3 linked regions of the Maricaulis maris genome follow. The protein of the gene in region 2 binds, or shares a complex with, the protein of the main gene of each other region. Links are inferred from orthologs where the notes say so. Each region holds a gene or a part of one and is shown on either strand. Other genes may lie near its edges. The genes, in order: AAA969_RS02145, dnaN and AAA969_RS07730.

Region 1 (10,624 bases), 500 kb from region 2 along the record:
GAGGCCAGGTGCTGTTTTAGCGCCGCATTGCGGGTCTCGTCGTCGTCGGCATTCACGCAGCGCTCGAAGGCTGTCAGCGAGACCTTGGAATCGATCACCAGACGATGGCCGCCCGGCATCTCGACGATCACGTCGGGACGCAGCAGGGCGCCCTCGGCATTGCGCTCGGTCGACTGGGTGAAGAAATGCTCATTGTCGCGCAGACCCGCCCGTTCAAGGATCGAGGCCAGCACCATCTCACCCCAGTCACCCTGGACCTTGGACGAGGAACGCAGGGCATTGGCGAGGTTCTGGGCGTCCTCGGACATGCGCGAGGCGTCCTTGCGCACCGTCTCCATCAATTGCTTGATCTCGCCGGCATGCCCATGACGCTCCTTGGCGTCGGTCTCGACCTTGGTGCGGAACTCGGTGAGCTGTTCGCGCAGCGGCTTCAGCAGGGTCTGCAGGTTTTCCGTACTCTGCTTGTTGAGTTCGGCACCGGAGGCCTTGAGAATTTCGTTCGCGGTGAGCTTGAACTGCTCGCTCAGACGCTCACGCGCCTTTTCAAGCTCGGCCAGTTTCTCGCCGTGATGACGCTGAGCAGCGTCATGCTCGGTCTTGAGCGCTTCATGGCGGGCATTGAGCGTATTGCGCTCGGCGGTCACGGTCTCCAGCGTCGCGCGCAGGCGATCGCGCTCCTCGACCACGCCGTCGAGCCGCGCCGCGGCCTCACGGGCTGAGGCGAGATCGAGCGCGGTGGCTTCCTGGCGACGGCGCCAGTCATCACGTTCCTCGCGCAGCCGATCCAGCTCCGAGGTATCGACCGGACCCGTTTCAGCCGGCTTGCGGACAAGCAGGACAACAAGGACGACCAGCACGACAGCGACGCTGCCGAGAATGAGCCAGGTCTCGAGAGAAATATCGGTGAGGGTCACGGTCGGTTTCACTTTCCTGCTTGCGGGCATTCTGGATGAGTCGGAGGAAGCGGACCAGCAATCAGCCCTCATCCGCGCCCACCCTGCCCGATGCCCGCGACAAAACCTGTCACCCAACCCCGGCTTGTGCCCTGGCACCCGGCACGCGGCTTGCTTGACGACCGTCAGGGAAACGCGGGAGAGACAAGGTGCAGACGAAAATCGTCTCAATCGAGGACATTTCAGCCAGCCAGGTCGTGCAGTGGAACAAGTGGGCGTGCCCGAATGGCAAGCTCATCAGCCCTTATCTGCGTTTTGAATTCGCCGAGACGGTGGCCCGCGCCCGCCCCGACGTCCGGGTCGCGGTGATCGAGACGGCCGGCAAGACCATCGGCTTCTTCCCGCATCACAGGGCCCATGGCGGCATTGTCCGGCCGATCGGCGCGCCGATGAGCGACTATCAGGGTATCATCGCCGCCGACCCGTCCCTGATTGATCCCAAGCCGGTGGTCCGCGCCGCCGGCGGTTCGGCACTCGTTTTCGACAATTGGCACGGTCCGCTCGAGCCCCTCGACGCCCACAATGCGGACACCAGCGGCAGCCATGTCGCCGATATCGGCACCGATGGCGCGGACTTCCTCGAAGCCCGTCGCGCCCTGCACAAGGATCATTTCAAGAAGACCGCCCGCCGGACCCGCGCTGCCGAGCGTGATTTCGGACCGGTCCGCGTCACACTGGGGGATCCGGAAGGCAGCGCCTTTCGCGCCCTGAGCACCTGGAAACAGAACCAGTATCGCGATACCGGCAAGCTCAACGTGTTCGGGATCGACTGGGTCCAGACCGTGCTGACCGACCTGCGCCGCCGCGAGGGCCAGGAATTCTCCGGCCTGACAGCCGCCCTGTGGTTCGGTGATCGCCTGGCTGCAGTCGAGTTTGGCCTGGTTGCCGGCGATATCTACCATTCCTGGTTTCCGGCCTATGATCCGGAGCTGTCGCGCTATTCACCCGGCCTGCTCCTGCTGCACGGCCTGTTTGAACAGGCCCCGGCGCGCGGCATTCGTCGCGTCGATCTCGGCACCGGCGGCGATCATTACAAGAAGCATTATGCCAGCCACACAGTGCCCCTCGGGCAGGGCCGCGTCCTGTCGCCGGGCCTCGCGGCCCTGGGCATCCGGACCTGGGAGCTGGCGGAACAGACCGTCGAACATGTGCCGGGCAAGATCGGCGCCCTGCCCGGGCGCCTGCGTCGGCGCTGGGCCCAGGTCAGCGCCTTCCAGCCGCAACTTGCGCCCCGCCTCGCCAGCTTTGCCGGCTCAATCGCGCTTTAACAACACCGCCAAAAATCGGCGGATCAGGTGCATGCCTGCCTACCCCGCTCGCGCCAATGCGCTAGTTTGTGTGCTGTCGCGTGGAGCAGGGAGTATCGCATGCGTTTCCTCATGGGCTTGACGGCTGCGGCCGTGATGACATCGGCCGGCCTGGCACAATCGGACATTCATGAGACCGAACAGGCGGATTTCCGGGTCGAGACCGTCGCCGAAGGGCTCGAATTCCCGTGGTCCATGGCCTTCCTGCCGGATGGCAACATGCTTGTCTCCGAGCGCGAGGGCCGGCTGCGGCTGATCGAGAACGGAACGATGCGCGCCGACGCGATAAGCGGCCTGCCGGATATCCTCGTCGAGAGACAGGGGGGGCTGCTCGGCCTCGCCGTCCACCCGGACTTTGCCAGCAACCGACTGGTCTATTTCGCCTATGCCGAAGGCCGTGCGAATGCCAACCATACTGCGCTCGCGCGCGGGCGGCTCAGCGATGATGCGTCCACGCTGGAAAGCGTCGAGACCTTGTTCCGGGTCAATTTCGACAAGGAGCGCGGCTTCCATTTCGGCGGGCGACTGCAATTCCTGCCCGACGGCACCCTGCTGCTGACGCTCGGTGATGGCGGCCTGCATCGCGACGAAGCGCAGAATCTCGGCAATCATCTGGGCAGTGTCATCCGCCTGAATGACGACGGCACCGTCCCGTTCGACAATCCGTTTGCCAGTGCTCGCGGCGCCCAGCCGGAGATCTACAGCTATGGCCACCGCAATGTGCAGGGCATCACGATCAACCCGCAGACCGGGTCGGTCTGGGCACATGAGCACGGCGCCCGCGGTGGTGACGAGATCAACATCCTGGAAGCCGGCAATAATTACGGCTGGCCGCTGATCACCTACGGGATTAATTACAACGGCACACCGGTCTCCGACGCGACCCATGGCGAAGGCCTGGAACAGCCGATCTGGTTCTGGGATCCGTCGATCGCGCCGTCCGGCCTGACCTTCTATACCGGTGATGGTTTCGCCAACTGGCAGGGCGATGCCTTTGTCGGCGCCCTCGCCGGCTCCATGCTGGTCCGCCTCGAGGTCGAAGGTGACCGGATCATCTCGCGTGAGGAATTGCTGGTCGAGCGCGGCGAGCGCATTCGCGATGTCGCGACCGGCCCGGATGGCAATCTCTACCTGCTGACCGATGATCTGGAAGGTGCCGTTCTGCGTCTGGTCCCGGTCATTCCCTGAGCCGGCCGCCCGGCACCGCGATCACCCCGTCAGATCGGTCAGTTTCCGGCCTTCCGCGATATTGCGCAGAAGGTAGACCAACGGCGTATCGAAGGCGGCGGCCAGAAGCTTCACGATGATCTGACCGAGAATCAGGCTGCCAATCACCGACCAGCCCTGGGTGCCCGCAAAAGCGACGGTCACGAAGATCATGCTGTTGAAGATCTGCGACGCCATGGTCGAGATGTTGTTGCGCAGCCAGAGCCGGTTCTTGCCGGCATCCTTCTGACGCAGGTGATGGAAGATCAGCACGTCGGCAAGCGCGCTCAGACCGAAAGCAACCATGCCGGCAAGGTTGATGCGGTTCCCCGACGAGAAGACATCGACAAAGGCGGCCTGCTGGACCTCGGTCCAGTTACCCGCCGCCGTGATGAAGGGGAAGACGTCTTCCGCGTGCATGGCGTAGAGCAGGAGCAGCAGGATCAGGAAGCGCATCAGAACGCCGACGATCACGACGCACAGCGCATAGGCGCGGCCCCAGACTTCCGAGATCACATCCGTCGCCAGATAGGTCAGGCCGAAGGCGATGGTTCCGGCAGGCACGAGCACGGTCAATGGACCGAAATGAAAGGCCTGGATCTTGACCGAGGTGATCGCGGCCAGCACCAGCGCGACCATGAACAGGCCGGTGCAGAAAAACAGGATGAAGGTGCGCGGTGTCACGCGCAGCGTCTCCGGCCCACCGGCGTCTTGATTGGTCATCGGCCTCACCCCGAAATCCCCTCCATTTCATGAAAAGGATAGGGCGAAATTTCCCGGAGAACAGGATCGGTCAAACGCTAGACCGGCTGCGGAAGGCTGCGGCGAGTGTCCCGTCGTCGAGATAGTCCAGCTCACCCCCGACCGGCACGCCCCGCGCCAGGGACGTGATCGAGACCCCGCAGCCGGCCATGCGATCGGCGAGGTAATGTGCTGTGGTCTGGCCGTCGACGGTGGCGTTGAGCGCCAGCACGATCTCGGTGACCTCGTCCCGCGCCGCCCGCTCGACCAGCTTGGTGATGTTGAGGTCCTCCGGACGGACGCCGTCGAGCGCGGACAGCACGCCGCCGAGGACATGGTAGCGCCCCTTGAACGCCCCGGCCCGTTCCAGCGCCCACAGATCACCAACGGTCTCGACCACGCAGATGGCGGCATCGAGCCGGTTGGGCGCAGCGCAGACCGTGCAGGGGTCAGCCACATCGAGATTGCCGCATTCGCTGCAAGCCCGGATCTTGTCGGCCGCGTCAGCCAGTGCATCGGCGAGTGGACGCATCAGCGCGTCCTTCTTGCCGAGCAGGTTCAGGGCGGCGCGCCGCGCCGAGCGCGGACCAAGCCCGGGCAGCTTCGCGAGCAGCGAGATCAGGCGTTCGATTTCAGGGCCGGCAGAGGCGGATTTCATCGCGGAGACAGCGCGCTCAGAACGGCATCTGCATGCCGGGCGGCATTTGCAGGCCGCCGGCGGCTTCCTTCATGATCTCCTGCTGGGCGGCATCGCCCTTGCGGCGGGCGTCGGCATGCGCCGCCTTGAGAAGGTCTTCGAGGATTTCCGGTTCTTCCGGATCGAGAAGGCTCTTGTCGACATCGATCGAGACCATGTCGCCCTTGGCCGTCAGCACGACCTTGACCAGACCGGCACCGGCCTCGCCGGTCACCTCGGTCTCGCCAAGCCGGGCCTGCGCCTCGACCATTTTCTCCTGCATGGCCTGCGCCTGTTTCATGAGGCCCATCAGGTCTTTCATGCGCGTTTCTCCGTTGTTGCGTCGCTGGCCGTCTCGTCATCCGTCACGGGATCGCGGACAGCAATGATCTCGGCCCCCGGGAAGAGCCGCAAGGCTTCGGTCACCGCCGGATCACGGCGGGCTTCCTCGAGCCGCTCGGCCTTCAGGCGCTCGCGGCGCTCGGCCCAGGTCTCGCCGCCCTTGAGTGAGCCATCCGCGAGGATCATCCAGCGCTCGCCGGTCCATTCGAGCAGACGGCGCGACAGGCGCTGGGCGAGGTCGCGGGGTGCGTCCTCCAGCGGCTGGAAGCTGAACGAGCCGGGCTTGAAGGCCGCCGGGCGGACATAGCGTTCCATGTCGGATTGCAGACCGATATCGCGCTTCTCGCGCAGCATTGTCATCAGGGCTTCCCAGGTCTGGGGCCCCGAGATGGCGGGCGCCTCCTGCTCGACCGCACTGACCTGTTCCGGTTCGGTAAGGGCGCGATGGGGGGCCGGTTCGGACGGACCATCCGCAGCAGCAGCGTGCGGTGTATCCGGCGGGGCCGGCGCAGCGGCCGGCTCAGGCTTTCCCGGCGCCTCCGCAGGCGCAGCAGCGCGCGGCAGGCCCGCGAGCACGCGGGCGGCATCCTCCGGCGGCGGCAGGGATGCGGCGGAGGCGAGCCGCAGCACCGTCATCTCGGCAGCGGCCAGCGCATCCGGCGCAGCGCGCACATCATCGAGCCCGGTCAGCAGGATTTTCCACATCCGGGTCAGCTGACCCAGCGACTGGCTTTCGGCCAGTGCGACGAGGCGCGCCACGGTGTCCGCCGCTTCGCCCAGATCGGCTTCAGGACCAGCTGCTTTTACACGGGCGGTGGCATGGACATAGTCGAGCAGGTCGCGGGTAATCACCACCGGGTCACCGCCGGCATCGTGCAGCGACGTCAGCTCCCCCAGCGCCGCTGCCGTCTTGCCGGTCAGGGTCTGTTCAAGCAGGTCGAGCACGCGGGCGCGGTCGGCGAGACCGAGCATGTCGCGCACTTGCGGTGCGCTGACCGGCCCATCGGCATCACTGCCCTGAACGATGGCCTGGTCGAGCAGGGAGAGCGCATCACGGACCGAGCCCTCGGCGGCGCGCGCGATCAGCGACAGGCCGTCGCGCTCGACCGACGCGCCCTCAAGACCGCAAATCCGCTCGAGGTGATCGGTCAGGACCTCGCGGTCGATCCGCTTCAGGTCAAAGCGCTGGCAGCGTGACAGCACGGTCACCGGGACCTTGCGGATTTCGGTCGTGGCGAAAATGAACTTGGCGTGCTCGGGCGGCTCCTCCAGCGTCTTCAACAGGGCGTTGAAGGCGGAGGTGGAGAGCATGTGCACCTCATCGATGATGTAGACCTTGTAGCGCGCCGAGACCGGGGCGTAGCGCACGCCCTCGAGAATCTCGCGAATGTCGCCGACCCCGGTACGCGAGGCAGCGTCCATCTCCATCACATCAACATGGGCCGAGCGGGCAATGGCGTCGCAATGACGGCCCGTCTCACCCAGCGCCATGGATGGCGCGTCGACCGTATCGGTCTCGAAGTTGAGCGCCCGCGCGATCAGGCGCGCGGTCGTGGTCTTGCCGACCCCGCGAACACCGGTGAGCATGTAGGCGTGGGCAATGCGGCCTGCGGCGAAGGCATTGGTCAGCGTCCGGACCATCGCGTCCTGGCCGATCAGGTCCTCGAAGGTGTTGGGCCGATATTTGCGCGCCAGCACCTGATAACCCGGCGCCGGGCCGGCTCCCGGCTCGGTCGCGGGCAGGTCCAGCCCGGGCATAAGGACGTCGCCCGCTCCGTCGGCATCAGTCGGGAGCGGCGTATCATCCATGACAGCTCATCGGGTTGGCGGTTCCAGGGCCGCGCCGGCGGGCGTGAGCCGCGCTGCGCAGAGAAGGTGGAAGACCGGACAGCGACCCGAACGAAAACTCGTTACGGCTGCTTCCTTCCGGACCTGACCGGGTTGGCGAGGCGCTCGTCCACCGCCGATCTTCCGCCCCCTATATCGCCCGCCAGAGGCTGGTGTGCAAGGCGTGCCGTCATTGTGTCTGCAGGACATCGCCCTCACCGCACAGCGCCGCCGCCCGCAGGAAACGGACATGCTCATCGAGCGCCTCGACAAGGCCCGCATCATCACCCGCCTCAAGCAGGAGATCACGCCAATAGCCGGTCACCCGGGCTTGTGTTTCCAGCCAGTCCCGCACCGCCATCCGGGTATGGATAGCTCTCGTCGGACAGCTGCTGCCATTATCAGACTTCATGATCCTTCCTCCTGGCATCAGCCTTATTGAGAATCATTCTCAATAACAAGCCCCATATTGCTGCCCATGCCGGAGCTGGCTATGCCTGCGAGCAAGGCGGCGCTCCGGCGTCGCGGTTTGTCCGACGGAGAACGCCATGAATGATCGCAGCCTGCTCGCCGGCCGGGACCCGCTCGTCTTCGCCGGCTCCCCGCTCGATCGTGGCGACCAGCTGCGTCGCGACGAGGCCCGTGTCGAGGCGCTTCTCGCCGGCGATGAGGGCTGGTGGATGGGCGTTGTCGAGGGCGACCCGGTTTTTCAGGGCGAAAGCGGGCTGTACTGGTTCCGTCGGAGCGAGATTGCGTCCCTGGCTGACATGGCGGCCGGGCTCTTCCTCGGGCACTACAAGGGCTCGCCCTGCTTTGCTGCCACAATCACACAGGCCGACATGCTGCCACTGGGTAGCGAGATCGTCCCGGCCCGCCAGGCCGCCATGGCCCTGAGCCATGACGAGGCCGCGATCTATGCCCAGGCGAAGGCCCTGCTCGGCTGGCATGCCCGCAACGGCTTCTGCCCGGCGTGCGGGACGGCCACCCGTATCAAGTCCGGCGGTGGGCGCCGGATCTGCACCGGCTGCGAAACCGAGCACTTTCCCCGGGTCGATCCGGTCGTGATCATGCTGGCGACCGATGGTGATCGCTGCCTGCTGGGCCGCCAGAGCGCCTGGCCGGACGGCATGTGGTCGGCGCTGGCCGGCTTCGTCGAACCCGCCGAGACGCTGGAAGAAGCGTGCGCCCGCGAGCTCGAGGAGGAATCCGGCGTCAAGGTCGACATTGCCGGTATCCGCTACGTCATGGGACAGCCCTGGCCCTTCGTCTCCTCCTTGATGATCGGCCTCGTGGCCCCCGTTACAGACGCGACCATCAGCGTCGACCCGCACGAGCTGGAACAGGCGCGCTGGTTCACCCGCGACGAGGTCCGGGACATGCTGGCCGCCCGGCATCCGGACGCCGCCATGCCGGCCTCGATCGCGATTGCCCGGCGCCTGGCCGAGCTCTGGGCCGATGAGGTGATCTGATCGGGGTCTCACCGAGAACCGCTATCCCGTGCAAAACTGCCCGTGCGTCGTGATAACGCATGCACAAGAGCGCGTTGCGGTGTTGCCTGTCCGCGCGGCCCGTGCCAAACACAAGTCGATTTTTCAACCTGATTGAATTTGGGGGCGTCCATGGGCGAACTCTTCTGGAACAAGGTTGCCGGCGTCGTGCTTGCAACAGTGCTGGGTGTCCTGGCGATCACCGAACTGGGGCATCTCCTGGTTCCGTCGCACGCCGCAGACGAACTGACGGCCGAGAACACGGCTTACCCGGTTGACTGGGCTGCGCTTGAAAGCGGTGCCAGCAGCGAAGCTGTGGTCGAAGAAGGCCCGACTGATTACGGCCTCGTCCTCGCTTCCGCCGATATCGGCGCCGGTGAGCGCGCGGCCCGCCGCTGTGCAGCCTGTCACTCCTTCGAGCAGGGCGGCGCCAATGGCGTGGGCCCGAATCTCTGGGGTGTTGTCGGCGCCGACATCGCCAACCATGCCGGGTTCAGCTATTCCGGCGCCCTGCAGGGCCTCGAAGGCAGCTGGACCTATGCGGCGCTTGACGCCTTCATCGAAAATCCGGCCGGCTACGCTCCGGGTACGGCGATGTCGTTCCGCGGCCTCGGCAATGACGATACCCGTCATGAGCTGATCGCCTATCTCCGCTCGCTGTCGGACAATCCGATGCCGCTGCCGGCCCCGCTGGCCGAGATGGAATCGGAAGACGATGTCGACGACGCCATGGGCACGATGTCGGACGATGCTGAAGACATGGGCGAAACCGCCCAGGACATGCCGGAAGGCGACGGCCAGTAGGCTTCGCCTCCAGCGGACAGAATCAAGCCCCGGTCATTGGCCGGGGCTTTTTTCTTGCGCGGGGAGCCGACCCTGACCTCGCGGCGACCACCCGGCCGATACTCAAACCGGTCGGTAGATCGCCCGGACAGGATTTTCAGCCGCCCGGATCCGGGCCTCGGCTTCGACAAAGGGCTCCAGCGTAACATCCATGGTGCTGGCATTGGCGTGCAACAGATGCTCGCTATCGGTCATGATGCCGACATGGCCGGGCCAGAACACGATATCGCCGCGCTGACGCTCGGAAACTCCCGTGACATCTGACCAGGCCGCCGCCAGCGCAGCCTCCTGCTGGTCCGCATCCCGCGGCATGATCTGACCGGCAGCCTGCAGCGCCATTTGCACAAGCCCGGAGCAGTCCAGCCCGAGGCTCTCCTTGCCGCCCCACAGATAGGGCGCGCCGAGGAAGGCCTCGGCCACCGCCACGAAATCTCCGGCGGTCTCGCCAATCGGCGCCGTATGGGCCTCGATCACCCAGCCCAGCCCGACAGCCTCGACAAAGCGCCCGTCGCGACGGCCGGCCCGGAAGCGGGCATTGAGGCTGAGCAAATGGTTGGGCGCGGTCTTGATGCTCGGTTCGCTGAAGGCATAGGTGCGCAACACGCTGACCTGGCGGTCGACCGGATGGATTTCGGCAGACAGGCCGGCGAGATCGACCCAGCCGACATAGCCGTCGGCGCGCGAGAAGCCCCAGGCCCAGCCATCCACCGTCTCCAGCACGGCAAAGACTTCACCGGCGAGGAGCTGATCGTCCATTGCCGCATGGGCGTCGGCGGATTTGCGGATCGGCGCCGCCGGAATGACGACCTGATAGTCAACCGGATCGACATAGCGCTCCGCCTCGACGCGGCCCTTCAATTCAGTGGCGGCGAGATCGGGGCGGGCTGGCGTAAGACGGGGATCCAGCTGGGACATGAACGCGTTTCCTCGGCACGATGAGCGACGGCTTCGCCATAATCGTACAGGAAAACCGCTCCCTTTACAGTGCGATGCACCGAAACATCGCGCCCGTCCGCGCGATCGCGCTTGCGCCGCACAAAACCCTGGCGTTCGAGCACGTCAAGCGCCCGGGTGACGGCCGGCTTGGGCAGGTCGAGCTGACGCGCGAGATCCCGGATCGCATGCGGTCCCGGCTTCATGAAAATGGCGAGCAGCAAGGCGAATTGCCGCGCGGTCAGATCGGCCGCAGCCCCGCGGACAGCGTCCGCGGACACGCGACGCATCATCTCAAGCGATGTCATC
Region 2 (10,589 bases):
CGTCGACATCAGCATCGGTCATGATGATGACCTTGTGATAGCGCAGCTTCTCGTAATTGATCTGGTCGCGGCCGATGCCGGTGCCGAGCGCGGTGATCAGCGTGCCGACCTGGTCCGACCCGAGCATCTTGTCGAAGCGCGCCCGCTCGACATTGAGGATCTTGCCGCGCAGCGGCAGCACGGCCTGGTTTTCCCGGTGGCGTCCCTGCTTGGCAGAGCCGCCGGCGGAGTCACCCTCGACGATGAAGAGTTCGGACTTGGCCGGATCCTTTTCCTGGCAGTCCGCCAGCTTGCCGGGCAGGGAGGAGATTTCCAGCGCCGACTTGCGCCGCGTCAGCTCGCGCGCCTTGCGCGCCGCTTCGCGGGCGGCCGCGGCCTCGATGATCTTGGCGACCACCATCTTGGCTTCGGTCGGGTGTTCCTCGAACCATTCGGCCAGCGCCTCGCCGACCGCGCCTTCGACGGCGGGACGAACTTCCGAGGACACCAGCTTGTCCTTGGTCTGGGAGGAGAATTTCGGGTCCGGAACCTTGACCGAGAGAACACAGGTCAGGCCTTCACGGGCATCATCGCCGGAGATTGACACCTTGGCCTTGGAGGCCAGGCCCGAGGAGGCCGCATAGGTGTTGATGATCCGGGTCAGCGCGCCCCGGAAACCGGCCAGGTGCGTACCGCCATCGCGCTGCGGGATGTTGTTGGTGAAGCAGAGGACGTTCTCGTGATAGCTGTCATTCCACTCCAGCGCCGCTTCCACCGAGACCCCGTCACGCTCGCCCCGGATCAGGACCGGCGGCACGAAGATCGGTGTCTTGTTGCGGTCGAGGTGGGAGACGAATTCGGCGACCCCGCCCTCATACATCATGGTGTCGGAATAGAGCTCGGCCTCGCGCTCGTCGCGCAGGGTGATCTTGACGCCGGAGTTCAGGAAGGCGAGCTCGCGCAGACGGTGCTGCAGCGTTTCGCGATTGAACTCGGTCATGGTGAAGGTTTCTTCGGACGGCATGAAGCGCACTTCCGTGCCCTTCTGTCCCGGCTCGGCATCGCCGATGACCTTGAGGTCTTCCTCGGCATCGCCGCGGCGGAAGCGCATGTAGTGCGCCTTGCCATTGCGCCAGATGGTCAGGTCCATCCAGTCGGACAGCGCATTCACCACCGAGACGCCGACGCCGTGCAGGCCGCCGGACACCTTGTAGGAATTCTGGTCGAACTTCCCGCCGGCGTGCAGCTGGGTCATGATGACCTGCGCGGCGGATACGCCCTCGCCCTGGTGGATATCGGTCGGGATGCCGCGTCCGTCATCCCGCACCGAGGCCGAACCGTCGGCGTGCAGCGTCACCAGGACTTCCGAGCAATGGCCGGCGAGCGCCTCGTCGATCGCGTTGTCGACGACTTCGTAGACCATGTGATGAAGACCCGAACCGTCATCGGTATCACCGATATACATGCCCGGGCGCTTGCGCACGGCATCGAGACCCTTGAGGACCTTGATCGACTCCGCGCCGTATTCCTGATTCGCTTGTTCCGTCATGGTTTTGTTGTACAGCTTTCGCGCGCCTGTGACCACTCGCGCGCACACGCGTGTGCACGCGCGTACGCGTGAGTCAGGGGATCGGATGCCGGGTGGCTCGACGCTTCAGCCAGCGACGCCCGATGACCGCAATCAGGACCAGCAAAAGCACCGCTCCACCGACCGCAATCCAGGCCCGGATGCCGCCGCCCTCGAGGCCCAGTATGGCGGCATGACTGGCGAAGGCGATCAGCGCCATTTTCGGGATGCTGCCGAGCGCCGTGCCGGCGATGAAGTCGCGAAACCGGATCGGCGTGCAACCGGCCGCGATATTGATCACGATCGATGGCAGGGTCGGCACCAGGCGGATGACGGCACTGGCCCAAAAGCCGTGCCGGGCGAGCTCGTCCATCACGATGGCCGCGTCCGGCCCGGCATTGCGCTCGAGCCAGCCGGAGCCGACCCGTCGACCGACCAGGAAACCCAGCGCACAGGCCAGAACCTTGCCGCTCCAGCTATAGGCAAAACCCGCCCAGGGGCCGAAGGCGGCGACCAGGGCGGCGATCAGCACGGCTTGCGGCGCACCGAGGGTGATCAGCACCAGGAAGGCCAGGATGGCCAGCGGCGGTGCCCAGGGCTGGTGGCCGATCGCGGCGAGACCGTCGAGGGCCTGCCGGGTCATGCCCTCGGGCAGGAAGAGGGTGGCGAACCCACCCAGCGAGAACAGGGCGATCAGGCCGATGGCGGTGACCAGCTTGCCGGGATGACGACGAAGCGCCGTGACCAGCTCGGCCGGAATCACTCGCCCGGTCCTGTCGGGGCCGGGCCGGCGCGGTAGAGCGTCAGTGCCATCTCGTCGCCATTGGAGTAGTTCTGCCCCTCGATCACGGCCAGTGCCTGGGGTGTCAGGCTCAGCGTCCCGGCCCGGGCAAGGAAGGGTGCGGCCTCGGCGGCATCAATCAGCGCCAGCGAGCATGAGGGGTCAGCGGCGAGGGCATCGGCGGCCTCCGCCGGCCCGTCAGCGAGCAGCGTGTCATAGGGGCCATGCCGGAAGACCAGGCTCGGCTCGCGGAAGGCGGAGGTCACCAGCCGGGTCGTTTCGCAGGCGCCGTGGGCCTCGACCGCCGCAACAATGCGCGGGGTGAGCCAGAACGTCTCGAGCCGCGGCAGGGTATTGCCATAGACTGTCACGGCACCGAGACCGCCCGCGATCACACCGGCAATCAGGGCCGCCGGGCGGCGACCGGTAAGATAGAGGGTCAGCGTCGCCACAGCCGCGAGGCCGATCAGCACACCGGCAAGGATCAGCATCGGCGAAATCCGGCCCTCGATCCAGTACAACCCGCCCGGACCGAGCGCGGCGACAAGCATGGAACAGGCCAGCCAGACTGCGGCGTAGAGGCCCGCCCCGATACGAACCCAAATCGGCGCCCGGATCTGGCCGGGCACAAAGATCGCGGCGACGGCCAGGCAGGCCATCGCCGGGTAGAGCGGCATGATGTAGTGCGGCAGCTTGGTGGCGATCAGCTCGTAGGCGATCCAGCCGGGAAGAATCCAGGCGATCAGGTAGCGGACCGCCGCCTCCTTGCGATTGCACCAGGTCCAATACCCCGCATAGGCAAAGAAGAGCGAGCCCGGCCAGAAGGTCAGCGAGAACAGGCCGAGATAATAGCCGAACGGCCCGGCATGCGATTGCTGGCTCTCACCGACCTTGCCCATCAGGCTGTCACCGACCGCCTCGGCGTAGAAACCGCCATCGGACACAATGCCGATCGCGACGTACCAGGGCAGGACGATGGCGAGGAAGAGCGGCACGCCCCAGAGCGGCTTGAGCGCGGTCAGCCAGGCGAGCTTGCGGTCCCAGACCAGAAGTGCGGCCAGAGCCAGACCGACAAAGAGCAGGATGATCGGCCCCTTGATCATCATGCCGGCGCCCAGCGCCGCCCAGAACAGGGCCGGTCGCCACCAATGCCCCACAGGTTTGAGATAGACCTGCATCAGCGCGATATGCGCGGCGGTTATGGTTGCCAGCAGCATGGCGTCGGTCTTGGCGATGCGGGCCTCGAAGCCGACCGCGAAACTGGTCGCGACCAACAGCGCGGCGGCCAGTCCGGCCTGACGGCCATAGAGCCGCGTGGCCAGGGCGCCGGTCATCAACACGGCCGCCAGGATGCCGAGAAAGGACGGAATGCGATGGGCCCAGATCGCGCGGTTATCGGCCGTGCCGGTCAGCGTCACCGCGAGCGATTGCAGCCAGTAGATCCCGGCCGGCTGGAGATAGCGCTGCTCCTCCTGGAAGCGGATATCGATGAAGTCACCGGTCGCCAACATCTGGCTGGTCGCCACGGCATAGCGGGCCTCGTCGCGATCAACCGGCGGCAGCGAGGAAATACCGGGAAGCAGGACCAGACAGGACAGACCGACCAGGATCAGCCAGCCCTTCCAGCCCAGACGCGGGCCGGCCGCGATCACGACTGTCGCTCGTCAATACGCCCCGGCGCCTTGGTCCGGCGGACCAGCCAGATCACCCCCATCGTGTCGAAGATGCCGACAAAGGCCCGGCCGATATTGGTGTATTTCGACTGGCCGGCATGGCGAGCGCGGTGCTGGACCGGGTGGTTGATCAGCGGATGGCCATAGCGCTGGAACAGCGCCGGCAGGAAGCGGTGCATGCCCTCGAAACAGGGCAGGAGCAGGAAGCTGTCGCGATTGAAAACCTTGACCCCGCAGCCGGTGTCCGGGCAATGGTCACCCAGCACCGTGGCGCGGAAGCCATTGGCGATCCGGGTCGCGATCAGGCGCGAGACCGGGTCATTGCGGCGCACTCGCGTGCCGGCAACCAGCGGCGCATCGCCCTCGGCAGACCAGGCTTTCTCCAGCATGTCGGGCAGGTCGGCCGGATCATTCTGGCCGTCGCCGTCCAGGGTCGCGATCCACGGTGCACGCGCGGCCAGCACGCCGGAGCGCACGGCTTGGGACTTGCCGCAACGGCGGTCATGGCGGATCAGGCGGACCCGGTCATCCTTGTCGGCAATGCCTTGCAGGATGTCGGGCGTGGCATCGGTCGATCCGTCATCGACGAAGACAATCTCGAACGCTCCGGCGCGATCCATCTCGCGCAGGACCTCGTCACAGACGGCAGCCACATTCTCGGCCTCGTCGAGGACCGCGATCACCACCGATGCGCGCAAGGGCGCCCCCGTCCGGTCCGGCCGACGGAAGTCCGTATTGATCGTCTCACTCATGCTTGTACCCCAGACTTGCGGGCGCGATTGTGTGCCGCTTTGGCCGCCGTATCAAATGAGAATGCGAGGCGGATGCCAGCGCCTTAGCGGAACAGCAAAAGCAGCGCGATTCCGGTCATCACCAGACCGGTCAGGATGTCAGCGCCACGGCGCACCGCCGGCGTCGAAAGCCAGGTCCGGGCCCGGTGCGCCGCCGCGATGTAGAAACCCGCCGTCGGCACCGCCATGACCACCATGATGAGCAGCATCAAAACATAGCTGACCGGCGTGATCGCCTCGATCGGGATGAAGGCCGGGACCAGGGTGAGATAAAACACAATCGGCTTGGGATTGGACAAGGGCATCGCCACACCGGCGAAAAAGGTCGCGATCCAGCCGCGTTTCGAGCCGGCCTTGAAGACCGGCTTGGGGCGGGCGCCGGTCCACGCACTCCAGAACGCCTTGAACGCCATCCAGGCCAGATAGGACGCCCCGACAATCTTGGCGACCAGCCAGAACGGACCCAGCTGCTGGGCCACCGTCGACAGGCCGGTGACGGCCAGGGTGAACCAGAACATGTCGCCCAGCAGGATGCCCGACCCGTACAGCGCGGCATGCCAGGGACCGGTATCCAGCGTGCGGGCGATCATCGCCGCAATACCCGGACCAGGGGTCACGAACAGGACCAGCAGGGCGCCGGCAAAGAGAAGCAGGGTTTCAATCGTCACGGCTGTCAGCGGTCACGAGATAGCCGTACAGGGTATCGGCGATGGCCCGGACGAATTGTTCGTCACCAATCGTGAGGACCACCGCGGCACCCTCCGCACGGTAGAGCCCTCGTTCGATGGGCAGGGTGTTCATCAGATAGGTAAACATCTGGGCGGCCTCGGCGCGATCCTGGCGTTTCACTTCATTGCCAAAAAGATCCAGCAAATGTTCTGCAGACTGTCGCGCCTGGTCCAGCATCGCTTCCCAGTCATCACCGATCAGGTCCGGTCGCAGACGGCTATAGATATGCGCGGCCCGGACCAGATATCCATGCTGGTCGAGAAATTTCCAGGCCACGGCGCAAGCCACATGAAGCGCTGTCCGCAATCCGTCAGCCGGCTCGATTTCGACTCGGCCCTCGCCAACCATGAAGGCTTCGAGGCGTTCACGATACAGCTCGAAGATGACCGGTATGAAGGCATCCTTGTTCTCGAAGCGGCGGTAGACGGCGCCAACGGACAGCCCGGCAGCCTCCGCCAGCTCGGCTATCGACACCTCGGCAAAGGACTTTTCCCGCAGCTTTTTATCCAGCGCCCGCACCAGCTTGTCCCGGGTTTCACGTGATCTGGCCTGTTGCGTCGGCCGCACCCCTTGACTCATCTGCTTGGCACTCCTAAATGTGAATGCGAATTCGCATTCGCATGATAACAAAGCGATCGCACGCTGGCGACGCGCCAGTCAAGACTTCACGGGAGACTCCCACATGCAGACGCTCACGCAAACACCGTCACTGATGCTGGGACTACTAGCCATCGCAGCTGTCCTGATAAGCGGAGTGATCAGCGACATCCGACTGAAGAGACGTGAACCCGACGACAGGCCGCCGGTCAGTCACCAATACCTCAAGACCGGCCTGAGCCTGTGGCTCCTGTGCGCGACATGTCTCGCGTGCTGGCACTTTGCCAACCTCCCCTTCACCGACCTCGGCCTGCAAGCTACCACGGGATCGGGCGGCGTGCTGGCCTGGATACTGGCCGGCGCTGCGATCCTGTACGGTCTCTACTCCCTGGTCACGACGGCGCTGGACCGGACAGCCCGCAGCAAGCTGCGGATTCAACTGGCAGAAGCGGAGGGCTTTGACTTGCTGCGCCCGCGGCGTGTCTCTGAGCATCTCGGCTTTCAGGCCCTGTCCGTCACCGCCGGCATCACCGAGGAAGTGGTCTTTCGCGGCTTCCTGATGGCAACGCTGGCACTGGCCATGCCGCTGTGGGCCGCCGCGGTGGCATCGATGAGCCTGTTCATTTTAGCCCACGCCTACCAGGGCGTGTCCGGCATGTTGCGCATCCTGCCGATAACTGTGCTGATGACAACGGTGGTGTGGCTGGGCGGGTCTCTGTGGCCGGCCATCATCATCCACATTCTTGCCGACGCGCTGGCTGGATGCCTGGTCGCATTGACCGATGCCCATGAGCGTGTCGACCAGGTCATGGCAGAAAATGCGGGGGAGGATGGGTCGGCCGCGCTACCGGCCTGATCAACCCGAAGAGAGGTCCCGGACCGCACCGTCCCGGACCTCACGAAACTGGATCCCGCTGCCGAATGGCTCGAACAGGACCCGCTCCACCCCGGTCAGCCAGGCCTGCGAACCCGAGGCGATGATTTCCTGGGCCAGACCCTCGCGCCGGGTGGCATCGAGATGGGCGCACGCCTCATCCAGCAGCAGCAGGGGCGCGACACCCCATTGCTGCCCCAGCGCGCGCGCCTGGGCGAGGGCGAGGGTGAGGATGAGGGCTTTCTGCTCACCGGTCGAACAATCGCCGGCGGCCTGGTCCTTGGCCCGGTGCCGGGCGAGCAATTCGGTGCGGTGCGGACCGCGGGTCAGGGTCCGGCCGGCGGCGCTGTCGCGGCGGCGGCCCTCGCGCAGGGCAAGCAGGAACCGGTCCTCGGCCTCGCCGGCTGTCAGACCCTCCGCCAGATCGGCCTCGACTGCGCCATCAAGGGCGAGATCGGCGCGCGGAAAGACACCGTCAGGTCGCCGGTCGATCTCGCCTTGCAGGCGGATCAACGCATCCAGCCGTGCGGCCGCGACCGCGACGCCGTGACCGGCCATCTCGACCTCGATCGCGCTCAGCCAGGCGGGATCCTGACTGCCTTCATCAAGCAGGCGCTGGCGTCGGGTCCGGCTTTTCTCATAGGCGCTCGCCGCATCGGCATGGGCGGGATCGGCCGCGTGGACCAGACGGTCGAAGAATTTGAGGCGATCAGCGCGCGGGCCGGCAAACAGGCGGTCCTGCGCCGGGGTCAGCCAGATCATCGGCAGAAGACGCGCCAGGGCATTCTGGGCAGCCGGCTCGCCATCGATCCGGGTTTCGCGACGCGCCGTACCGCGGGCCCCGACACCGAGCCGGTAGCCACCCTCCAGCGTGTCAGCCTCGGCGAAAACCGCCCATTCCGGCGCCACGCCCCCGGCCTGCTTGCGCGCCACGCCATCGGCACCGGCCGAGCGCAAGCCCCGCCCCGGAGCCAGAAAGGAAATCGCTTCCAGCAGATTGGTCTTGCCGGCCCCGTTCTCACCGAACAGGGCGACCGGGATCGGGGCCAGGTCAAGATCGAGATCGGCATAGCTGCGGAAGTTGGTCAGTCGCAAACGACGAACCGCCGCAGGCGGAACCGGCGGCGGTGTCTCGGTTTTCAGCGTGGCGGCGTCGTCCGTCACACCCGCAGCGGCATCAGCACGTAAAGCGCGTCCGGATCACCGCTATCGGTGACCAGGGCGGGTGAGGCCGCATCGGCGAAATGGAAGCGGGCTTCATCGCCTTCGATCTGCGACGCCACATCAAGCATGTAGCGGGCATTGAAGCCGATCGCGAAGCCTTCATCGGAATAGGAGACGGCGAGTTCTTCCTCGGCCTGGCCACTTTCCGGATTGTTGACCGCAAGGGTCAAGGCGTCCGGACCCAGCGACAGCTTCACCGAGCGGGATTTCTCGACCGAGATCGTGGCCACGCGATCCACCGCTTCGGCAAAGCGCTTGTTCTCGACCGACATCATGCGCGTATTGCCGCGCGGAATGACCCGCTCATAGTCCGGGAAGGCGCCGTCGATCAGCTTGGACGTCAGCACAGCCTTGCCGAGACGGAAGCGGATCTTGCCCTCGGACACGGAGACCTCGACCATTTCGTCAGCGTCTTCCAGCAGGCGTTTGACTTCCTGCACGGTCTTGCGCGGGATGATCACGCCGGGCATGCCGTCGGCACCCTCGGGCAGATCCACCTCGGCCAGCGCCAGGCGCACGCCATCGGTCGCCACGGCGCGCAGGGTCTTGCGACCGTCCTGCTCGGCGGCATGCAGATGGATACCGTTGAGATAATAGCGGGTCTCCTCGGTGGAGATCGCGAAACGGGTCTTGTCGATCAGGCGGGCCAGCTCGCGGGCCGGCACCTGGAAGCGGTGCTCGAGATCCTCGGTCGGCATGACCGGGAAGTCGCCCGGCGGCAGGGAGGGCAAGGAGAAGCTGGAGCGACCGGCCTTGAGCGTCAGGCGCGGATCGCTGCCATTCATCTCCAGGGTCACATCGGCCCCGTCCGGGAGCTTGCGGGTGATATCGTAAAGCGTGTGGGCCGGAGCCGTCACCAGGCCTTCGCCATCACAGCGCGCATCGGTGGTCTCGAGGATCTCGATATCCAGGTCGGTGGCCGCAAAGCTGGCCCCGTCGGGACCGGCCGAGATCAGCACATTGGACAGGATCGGAATGGTGTTGCGCTTTTCGACAACGGCCTGAACATGGCCCAGTGCCTTGAGGAGCGTCGCGCGCTCGATCGTCAGCTTCATATCTCGCGTTCCGCTTTCAACGTCTTCTGCGTCAGCTTCCTGAATTCGCGTCGACGAACTTTGTCGGTCTTTTCCGGGTCAGTCTTGCCGGGACAGACCGCAAATCGACTGCATCGTCCAGGATGGGTCAAAGAGGATACATGAATTCGCGCGTTCGCAAGAGGTTTATCCAGCGTTAACGCGAATTTCGGCAAGGGTTACGCCCGCTTCAGTTCTGCAACTCTCGCGTCAGCGCATCAATCTCGTCAGCGATCGGATCCCCGGACTCGATCATGTGGGTGACTTTCGACACCGCGTGGATCACCGTCGAGTGATCGCGCCCGCCGAAACGGCGCCCGATATCCGGCAAGGACCGTGTGGTCAGCGTCTTGGCCAGATACATGGCGATATGACGCGGACGGACAACGGCCTGGGTCCGGCGCTTGGAACAGATATCCGCAGTCGTGATGCCGAAATGGGTCGCCACCACTTTCTGTATCTCGTCGACCGTGAGCCGGCGCTCCGAGCTCAGCGAGAGCTCCCGCAAGGCGGTCGACACGACCTCCATGGTCACCGGCTGACCGATCAGGGCGGTCCGGCAGATCACATTATTGAGCACGCCTTCCATCTCACGCGGGCTCGAAGTGATGCGGGCCGCAAGGAAGTCGCGGACCGGCTCGGACACGTCGAATGTCGGGTAATGGCAGGTCGCCTGGGCAATCTTGCAATCAAGGATCTGGCGGCGAAGATCGAGATCCGGCTTGCCGAGCGGGCAGGACAGCCCACCGGTCAGCAGGGAGCGCAGGCGCTCGTCCTGCATCTGCAGCTCGGCTGGCGGCTTGTGCGAGGCGAGCACCACCTGCTTGTTCTCGGCCACCAGCGCCGCAATCGTGTGCAGGAACTCGTCTTCGGTTTTCGGCTTGCCGGCGATGAAGTGGACATCGTCGATCAGCAGGACATCAACACCCCGGACCATTTCCTTGAAGGAAATCGTGTCACGGGCCCGCATGGCCGTGACGAAGCCCGAGAGGAATTCCTCGGCCGTCAGATAAAGCGCCTTGCGCGGCCTGGACGTCTTCTGCACGGCCGACGCAACGGCATGCAGGAGGTGGGTCTTGCCGACACCGTAATCGCCGTAGAAGAACACCGGGTTGAAGGGCGGCGTCGCGGCACCGACCATGGTCCGTGCCGCGGCGGCGGCGACTTCATTCGCCGGGCCAACGCGGAAACTGTCAAAGGTGAAACGGGCGTCGACCGGAGCGGCATCCGAAGCCGTATCGGCAATATTTGTTGTCGGCAGGTCGGCAGCCGGCTTGGCAACAGCGGCCTGCGGGGCCCGG
Region 3 (5,352 bases), 1.7 Mb from region 2 along the record:
GCGAGGATCACCGTGCCGAGCACCATGTCCGTGATCTCGATCGTCTCCGACCGGGTGAAGAAAGACGTCGCCACAACATAGAGCGTGGCGGCGATATCGAAGGCCAGCAGCCCGTAGCGGAAGCGGTGGGCAGCAGTGGTCTCGGCTTCGTAGAGGTCTTTGATCCTGGACAGCACGGATTGGCCTCCCCTTTCGGCGAAGTAGGCCATGGCGCTCAAGTGGCGAGCCATGGCCACGGTTATGGCGGATCAGGCGGCACGAAACCGGTGGCCGTCACGACGCTTGTCTGTCAGGTCTTGTCCAAGGGCTCCGGGCTGCGCGCTGTTGATCAGTCGCGCAGGGCTTCGGCGAGAGCCTGGTCGAGCGCCATCTCGTTGGCTCCGGGGATAACCACGCCATCGACGATGAAGAAGGGCGTGCCGGTCACGTTCAGCGCCCGGCCGAGCGAGCGGACCTGGTTGATGTGGGCCATTATTTCCGGATCTTCCATATCGGCGCGCATGCGCGCGACATCGACGCCGGAGACGGTCGCCAGCTGGTCGATGCGGGCAGAGGGCAGCGGACCCGATGAGCGGATCATGGCGAGGTGGAAGGCGGCATAGATGTCTTCGCCCTGGCGCAGCGCGGCGAGCGCGGCAACGGCGGCTTCCGTCGAATCATCGCCGAGGATCGGATACTCCTTGTAGAGGATCTGGACGCGGTCGCCGTATTCCTCCTGAACGCCTTCGACCCAGGCCGCTGCCACCCGGCAGTAGGAGCACTTGTAGTCCATGAACTCGACGATCACGACGTCCGGATTGTCCGGACCGATGCGCGGATCGCGCGGGTCGTTGAAGATGGCATCACTATTGGCCGCCAGGGCGTCGTAGACCGACTGCATCTCGCGGGCCCGGGCCCGGCGCTGCAGCTCGATCAGGGCCTCCTCGATGATCTCGGGATTCTCGAGAATATAATCGCGCACGATCTGACGGACTTCGTCCTGGTCCGCTTGCGAAAGCTGAGCCGAAGCAGCCGGCTGCTGGCAGCCGAGAAGCACGACAGAAGCCGCGAGAATGGCGAAAAAGCGATGCATCAGGGTGACCCCTCCCATGTTTGAGGACCTGTCTAGCCCAGCCCCGAAAGGGTTGCGAGACCGACGGCTGTAAAATCCGCGTGTTCGGGGTCGATCCGTGACACCGGAATGGTGGCTTGTGATATCGGGGCTGTCTGTTTATCCAGCGCCGATGTCACCAATCGCGCTCTTCCTGACCAGCCTGTCGCTATCGACGGACGCCTTTGCGGCGGCCCTGGCCCGCGGCAGCGCCGAGCGTCAGCCGCATCTTGCGACGGCCCTCCGGGTCGGCGCGGTGTTCGGCCTTGCCGAGGGCCTGATGTGCCTGGCCGGCTGGACGCTGGCCCTGGTCATGGCCAGCCTCATCATCGCCGTTGATCACTGGATCGCCCTTGTGCTGCTGGGCTTTATCGGCGGCCGCATGGTGTTGAATGGCTGGCGCGAGGATGGCGAGGAGGAGACGGACGGTGAGGGCGCCCGCCGCTCCGTACTGTCGACGGTCATCACGGCGATCGGAACCAGTATCGACTCGGCGGCCGTCGGTGTCGCAATCGCGCTGGCAGGAGGACCGGCCTGGTCCGCCCTGCTGATCGGCGTGACCTCCTTCGTCCTGTCAGCGCTCGGCTATCTGATCGGCCCGCGACTTGGTGCCCGCTTCGGCGGCTATGCCGAGATTGCCGGGGGGCTTGTTCTGATCGCGCTGGGCGTGTCGATCTTTGTCAGCCACACAATGGCCGGCTGAGGTCGCCGCCTCAGGCGATCTCGAAGACGCCGTCGACCTCGACTGCCGCCCCGAGCGGCAGCACCGGGCAGGACACGGCCGAGCGGGCATGACGTCCGGCGTCGCCGAACACCTCGACCATCAGGTCGGAACAGCCATTGATCACCTTGGGAATGTCGGTGAAGCCCGGCACCGCGGCCACGAAGCCGCCGAGCTTGACCACGCGTTTGAGCCGCGACAGGTCACCGCCGCAGGCGACTCGCAGCTGGGCGATCAGGTTGATGGCACACAGGCGTGCAGCGGCCTGTCCGGCCTCGATATCCATATCCCGGCCGAGCGTTCCCGAGACCAGCCCGTCCGCTCCGATCGAGACCTGGCCGGAGATGAAGACCTGGTTGCCGCTCTGCACGAAGGGCACGTAATTGGCGACCGGGGCAACCGGTTCCGGCAGGGTGATTCCAAGCTCGGCGAGGCGGGTGTCGATGGCGGACATGTCAGGCTCCAGTCTGTGATGCTGGCGCGGAGATTAGCGGCGTATCGGCCGCATGCAATCTGCGCGCTTGACTTGACGTGCGCGTCATCCGGCATGGTGCGTTGATGATGACGATGATCCATGAAGACGAGATCCGATTCGAGGCCCGCGACGGTTGTGTCCTGTGTGGCCGGATCATTGCGCCGGACAACCCGCGCGCAGCGGTGCTGATCTCGTCGGGAACCGGCTTTCCCATGGGACTCTATCGCCGGCTCGCCCTGACGGGGGCCGAGGCGGGCCATGCCTGCCTGATCTATGATTATCGCGGGATCGGCGGGTCGGCTCCCAGGGCCATGCGCGGGTTCAAGGCGGATATCGTGGACTGGGGGCGTCTCGATCACGCCGCCGCGCTCGACCGCGCGGCTGCGCTGGCGCCGGGCAAGCCACTCTATGCCGTCGGCCATTCGGTTGGCGGACATCTTCCCGGCTTTGCCGACAATGCTGGAGCGGTCGCGGCTCATGCCTTCATCACGGTCGGGACCGGCTACTGGCGCGCCCATGAAGTGAGCTACCAGCCGTCGGCGCTCCTGTTCTGGCTCCTGTACGGACCCGCTTGCCTCGCCCTGAAAGGTTATATCCCGGCGGGTGGTCTCTGGGGTGGTACGGCGCTTCCCCGAGACATCTTCCTGCAATGGCGCCAATGGGCCTCGAAACCGGACTATCTCGGGCATTACCTCGATCAGCTCGAGCCCCATCATTTCGACGCGATCACCGCACCGATCCGGTCCTGGAGCTTCAGCGATGACCGGCTCTGTACGCGGCGCTCTGCCGAGGACCTGCTCACGCTTTATCCCAATGCCCCGTCCGAACACGTCCGTCTGTCGCCAGCCGAGATCGGTGCCACGCGCGTCGAGCACCACGGGGCTTTCAAGAAACAGGCGGCCGCGTTCTGGCCGCAGGTCTTCAACTGGTTTGATCAGGTTTCGGCTTCGGCTTCGCGCTGAGGCCGCGGCCCTTGACCACCGCATCACTGCCGAATTTCTGGCGGGCCTTGTCCATCGCCCGCTCGGCCGTGGCCCGGCGAATCGCTTGCGGGTCCAACAGGTCGCCAGCATCGCCGACCGCATCCCGCAGGCTGGAGAACCCGATCCCGAGCAGGCGAAAGCGGGTCCCGTCGACCTCCGGCGCCAGCAGCTGCTGGCCGACCCGGAACAGGGAGTCGGCGAGCTGGCTGGGTTCGTTCAGGGTGCGGCGCCGGGTGCGGGCGCGAAAGTCCGAGGTCTTGAGCTTCAGCGTCACGACCTGGCCGGACACGCCCTTGGCTTTCATCTGGTCAGCGACCCGGACACTCAGGCGCCAGAGGTGTTTTTCCAGTGTTTCGCGGTCGTCATGGTCGGCATTGAAGGTCGTCTCGGCCGACACGCTCTTGCGTTCGCGTTCCGGAGAGACCTTGCGCCGGTCCTCGCCGCGCGACAGGCGCGACAGGTGATAACCCATATCGCCATAGCGATCGGCCATGCGCTTGTCGCCCTGCCGGCGGATATCAGAAAGGGTGCGGATGCCATCGCGCTCCAGCCTGGCGGCAAAGGCCGGACCGACGCCATAGATCGAGCGTACGGGGCGCGGGGCCAGGAAATCGAGCGCTTCGGCTTCGCCGATCACCGCAAACCCGTTCGGCTTGTCGAGGTCCGAGGCGGTCTTGGCGAGAAATTTGTTGAAGGACAGGCCGACCGAGACGGTGATCCCGACCGTGTCCTCGATGCGCCGCTGCAGGCGCAGCAGGGTCAGCGCAGGCGGGGCGCCATGAAGGCGGGCGGTACCGGTCAGGTCGAGAAAGGCTTCATCGATCGACAGCGGTTCGACCAGGGGCGTGATGTCCTTCATCATGTCGCGGATGCGATAACCCTCGGCGGTATACTTGCCATGGTCGGGGCTGATCACCAGGGCATCGGGACAGGCCTGCAACGCCTTGAACATCGGCATCGCCGAGTGGACCCCGTAGAGCCGGGCGATATAGCAGCAGGTCGAGACCACACCGCGTTGTCGGCCACCAATGATGACCGGCTTGTCCTCAAGCCCGGGATTGTCGCGCTTCTCGACCGCCGCGAAGAAGGCGTCACAATCGATATGGGCGATCGACAGGGTATTGAGTTCGGCATGCCGCAGCAGGCGGTGGCTGCCACAGGCCGGGCAGGCATCGGCCTGTTCGGGCAGTGCTGTCAGACAGGCGCGGCAATACCCCGGTTCGCTCACGCCTGGTCCTGATCCTCGGTCTCGTCGGCCGGCCACAGCCAGGCCGCGCCCCTCACACCGGAGGCATCGCCATGTTGATGTCGCACGATGCGGGTGCGGCAGACATCCGAGAAGAGATAAGCCGGCAGAGCCGTCATGATCCGCTCTGGCAGGCCATCGGCGTTGGACACGCCACCGCCCAGTACAATGATGTCCGGATCGAGGATGTTGATGACACTCGCCAGGCCGCGGGCGAGCTGGTCGCTGTGACGGGCGACGCTGTCCAGCGCCGCCTTGTCCCCCGCCGCTGCCGCCGCGAAGATGGCTTCTCCGCTCAGCGCACCGCCATGGCTCCGGGCGTGACAGGCCGCCAGCCCCGGGCCAGACAGCCAGGTTTCGAGGCAGCCGCGCTTGCCGCACCAGCAGGCCGGCGGGTCGAGTTCGTTCGCCTGTGGCCAGGGCAGGGGGTTGTGCCCCCATTCACCGGCAATGCCCTGACAGCCCTCGACAAGCCGGCCGCCGACCACCAGCCCGCCGCCGACGCCGGTGCCGAGAATGACACCGAATACGACATTACCGTCCCGGCCTGCGCCGTCACGGGCTTCTGAAAGAGCAAAACAATTGGCGTCATTGGCGCTGCGGACCGGACGCTCGAGGCGGGCCGACAAATCATCGCGGAGGGGACGATCATTGAGCCAGACCGAATTGGCGTTGCGCATCAGGCCGGTCACCGGGCTGATCGAACCGGGGTGTGCGAGCCCGACGCGGGAGGCACCGTGGGCAGCTTCAAGGTCCTCGACCAGACGCGCGATCGCGTTGATCGTACCCTCAAGGCTCCGCGGCGTCGGTACGCGCTGACGGGCGCGCTCCGCGCCA

Evidence for each region.
Region 1: the proteins of dnaN (region 2) and AAA969_RS02145 are in contact, whole or in part, in a cryo-EM structure (PDB 8GIZ), measured with the Escherichia coli proteins. The link is inferred for Maricaulis maris from one-to-one orthologs.
Region 3: the proteins of dnaN (region 2) and AAA969_RS07730 are in contact, whole or in part, in a solved structure (PDB 1OK7), measured with the Escherichia coli proteins. The link is inferred for Maricaulis maris from one-to-one orthologs.

The regions. Positions count from the first base shown.
Region 1 is NZ_AP027270.1:493,473-504,096, reverse strand. What follows is about bases 4,619-7,534. They hold AAA969_RS02145 (DNA polymerase III subunit gamma/tau), read right to left. Parts: upstream 7,035-7,534; coding sequence 5,202-7,034; downstream 4,619-5,201. Other genes in these bases: AAA969_RS02135 (hypothetical protein), read right to left, coding at 7,243-7,464; AAA969_RS02150 (YbaB/EbfC family nucleoid-associated protein), read right to left, coding at 4,882-5,205; recR (recombination mediator RecR), read right to left, coding at 4,619-4,865. In the rest of the region: DNA recombination protein RmuC, read right to left, coding at 1-914; AAA969_RS02170 (GNAT family N-acetyltransferase), read left to right, coding at 1,103-2,221; AAA969_RS02165 (PQQ-dependent sugar dehydrogenase), read left to right, coding at 2,321-3,448; AAA969_RS02160 (queuosine precursor transporter), read right to left, coding at 3,470-4,189; more of recR, read right to left, coding at 4,260-4,618; nudC (NAD(+) diphosphatase), read left to right, coding at 7,601-8,521; AAA969_RS02125 (c-type cytochrome), read left to right, coding at 8,672-9,343; AAA969_RS02120 (C40 family peptidase), read right to left, coding at 9,446-10,297; AAA969_RS02115 (MarR family transcriptional regulator), read right to left, coding at 10,237-10,624. UniProt on the Escherichia coli protein: Part of the beta sliding clamp loading complex, which hydrolyzes ATP to load the beta clamp onto primed DNA to form the DNA replication pre-initiation complex.
Region 2 is NZ_AP027270.1:442-11,030, reverse strand. Bases 7,212-10,092 are described here. They hold dnaN (DNA polymerase III subunit beta), read right to left. Parts: upstream 9,271-10,092; coding sequence 8,152-9,270; downstream 7,212-8,151. Other genes in these bases: dnaA (chromosomal replication initiator protein DnaA), read right to left, coding at 9,479-10,092; recF (DNA replication/repair protein RecF), read right to left, coding at 7,212-8,155. Outside these bases: gyrB (DNA topoisomerase (ATP-hydrolyzing) subunit B), read right to left, coding at 1-1,528; AAA969_RS00045 (TVP38/TMEM64 family protein), read right to left, coding at 1,602-2,309; AAA969_RS00040 (ArnT family glycosyltransferase), read right to left, coding at 2,306-3,979; AAA969_RS00035 (glycosyltransferase family 2 protein), read right to left, coding at 3,976-4,752; AAA969_RS00030 (LysE family translocator), read right to left, coding at 4,836-5,459; AAA969_RS00025 (TetR/AcrR family transcriptional regulator), read right to left, coding at 5,449-6,087; AAA969_RS00020 (CPBP family intramembrane glutamic endopeptidase), read left to right, coding at 6,203-6,973; more of recF, read right to left, coding at 6,974-7,211; more of dnaA, read right to left, coding at 10,093-10,589. UniProt on the Escherichia coli protein: Confers DNA tethering and processivity to DNA polymerases and other proteins. Acts as a clamp, forming a ring around DNA (a reaction catalyzed by the clamp-loading complex) which diffuses in an ATP-independent manner freely and bidirectionally along dsDNA.
Region 3 is NZ_AP027270.1:1,662,510-1,667,861, reverse strand. What follows is about bases 2,353-5,352. They hold AAA969_RS07730 (DNA polymerase IV), read right to left. Parts: upstream 4,498-5,352; coding sequence 3,208-4,497; downstream 2,353-3,207. Other genes in these bases: AAA969_RS07725 (ROK family protein), read right to left, coding at 4,494-5,352; AAA969_RS07735 (alpha/beta hydrolase family protein), read left to right, coding at 2,370-3,248. Outside these bases: AAA969_RS07755 (ion channel), read right to left, coding at 1-176; AAA969_RS07750 (thioredoxin domain-containing protein), read right to left, coding at 329-1,072; AAA969_RS07745 (manganese efflux pump MntP family protein), read left to right, coding at 1,224-1,793; AAA969_RS07740 (RidA family protein), read right to left, coding at 1,804-2,265. UniProt on the Escherichia coli protein: Poorly processive, error-prone DNA polymerase involved in translesion repair and untargeted mutagenesis. Copies undamaged DNA at stalled replication forks, which arise in vivo from mismatched or misaligned primer ends.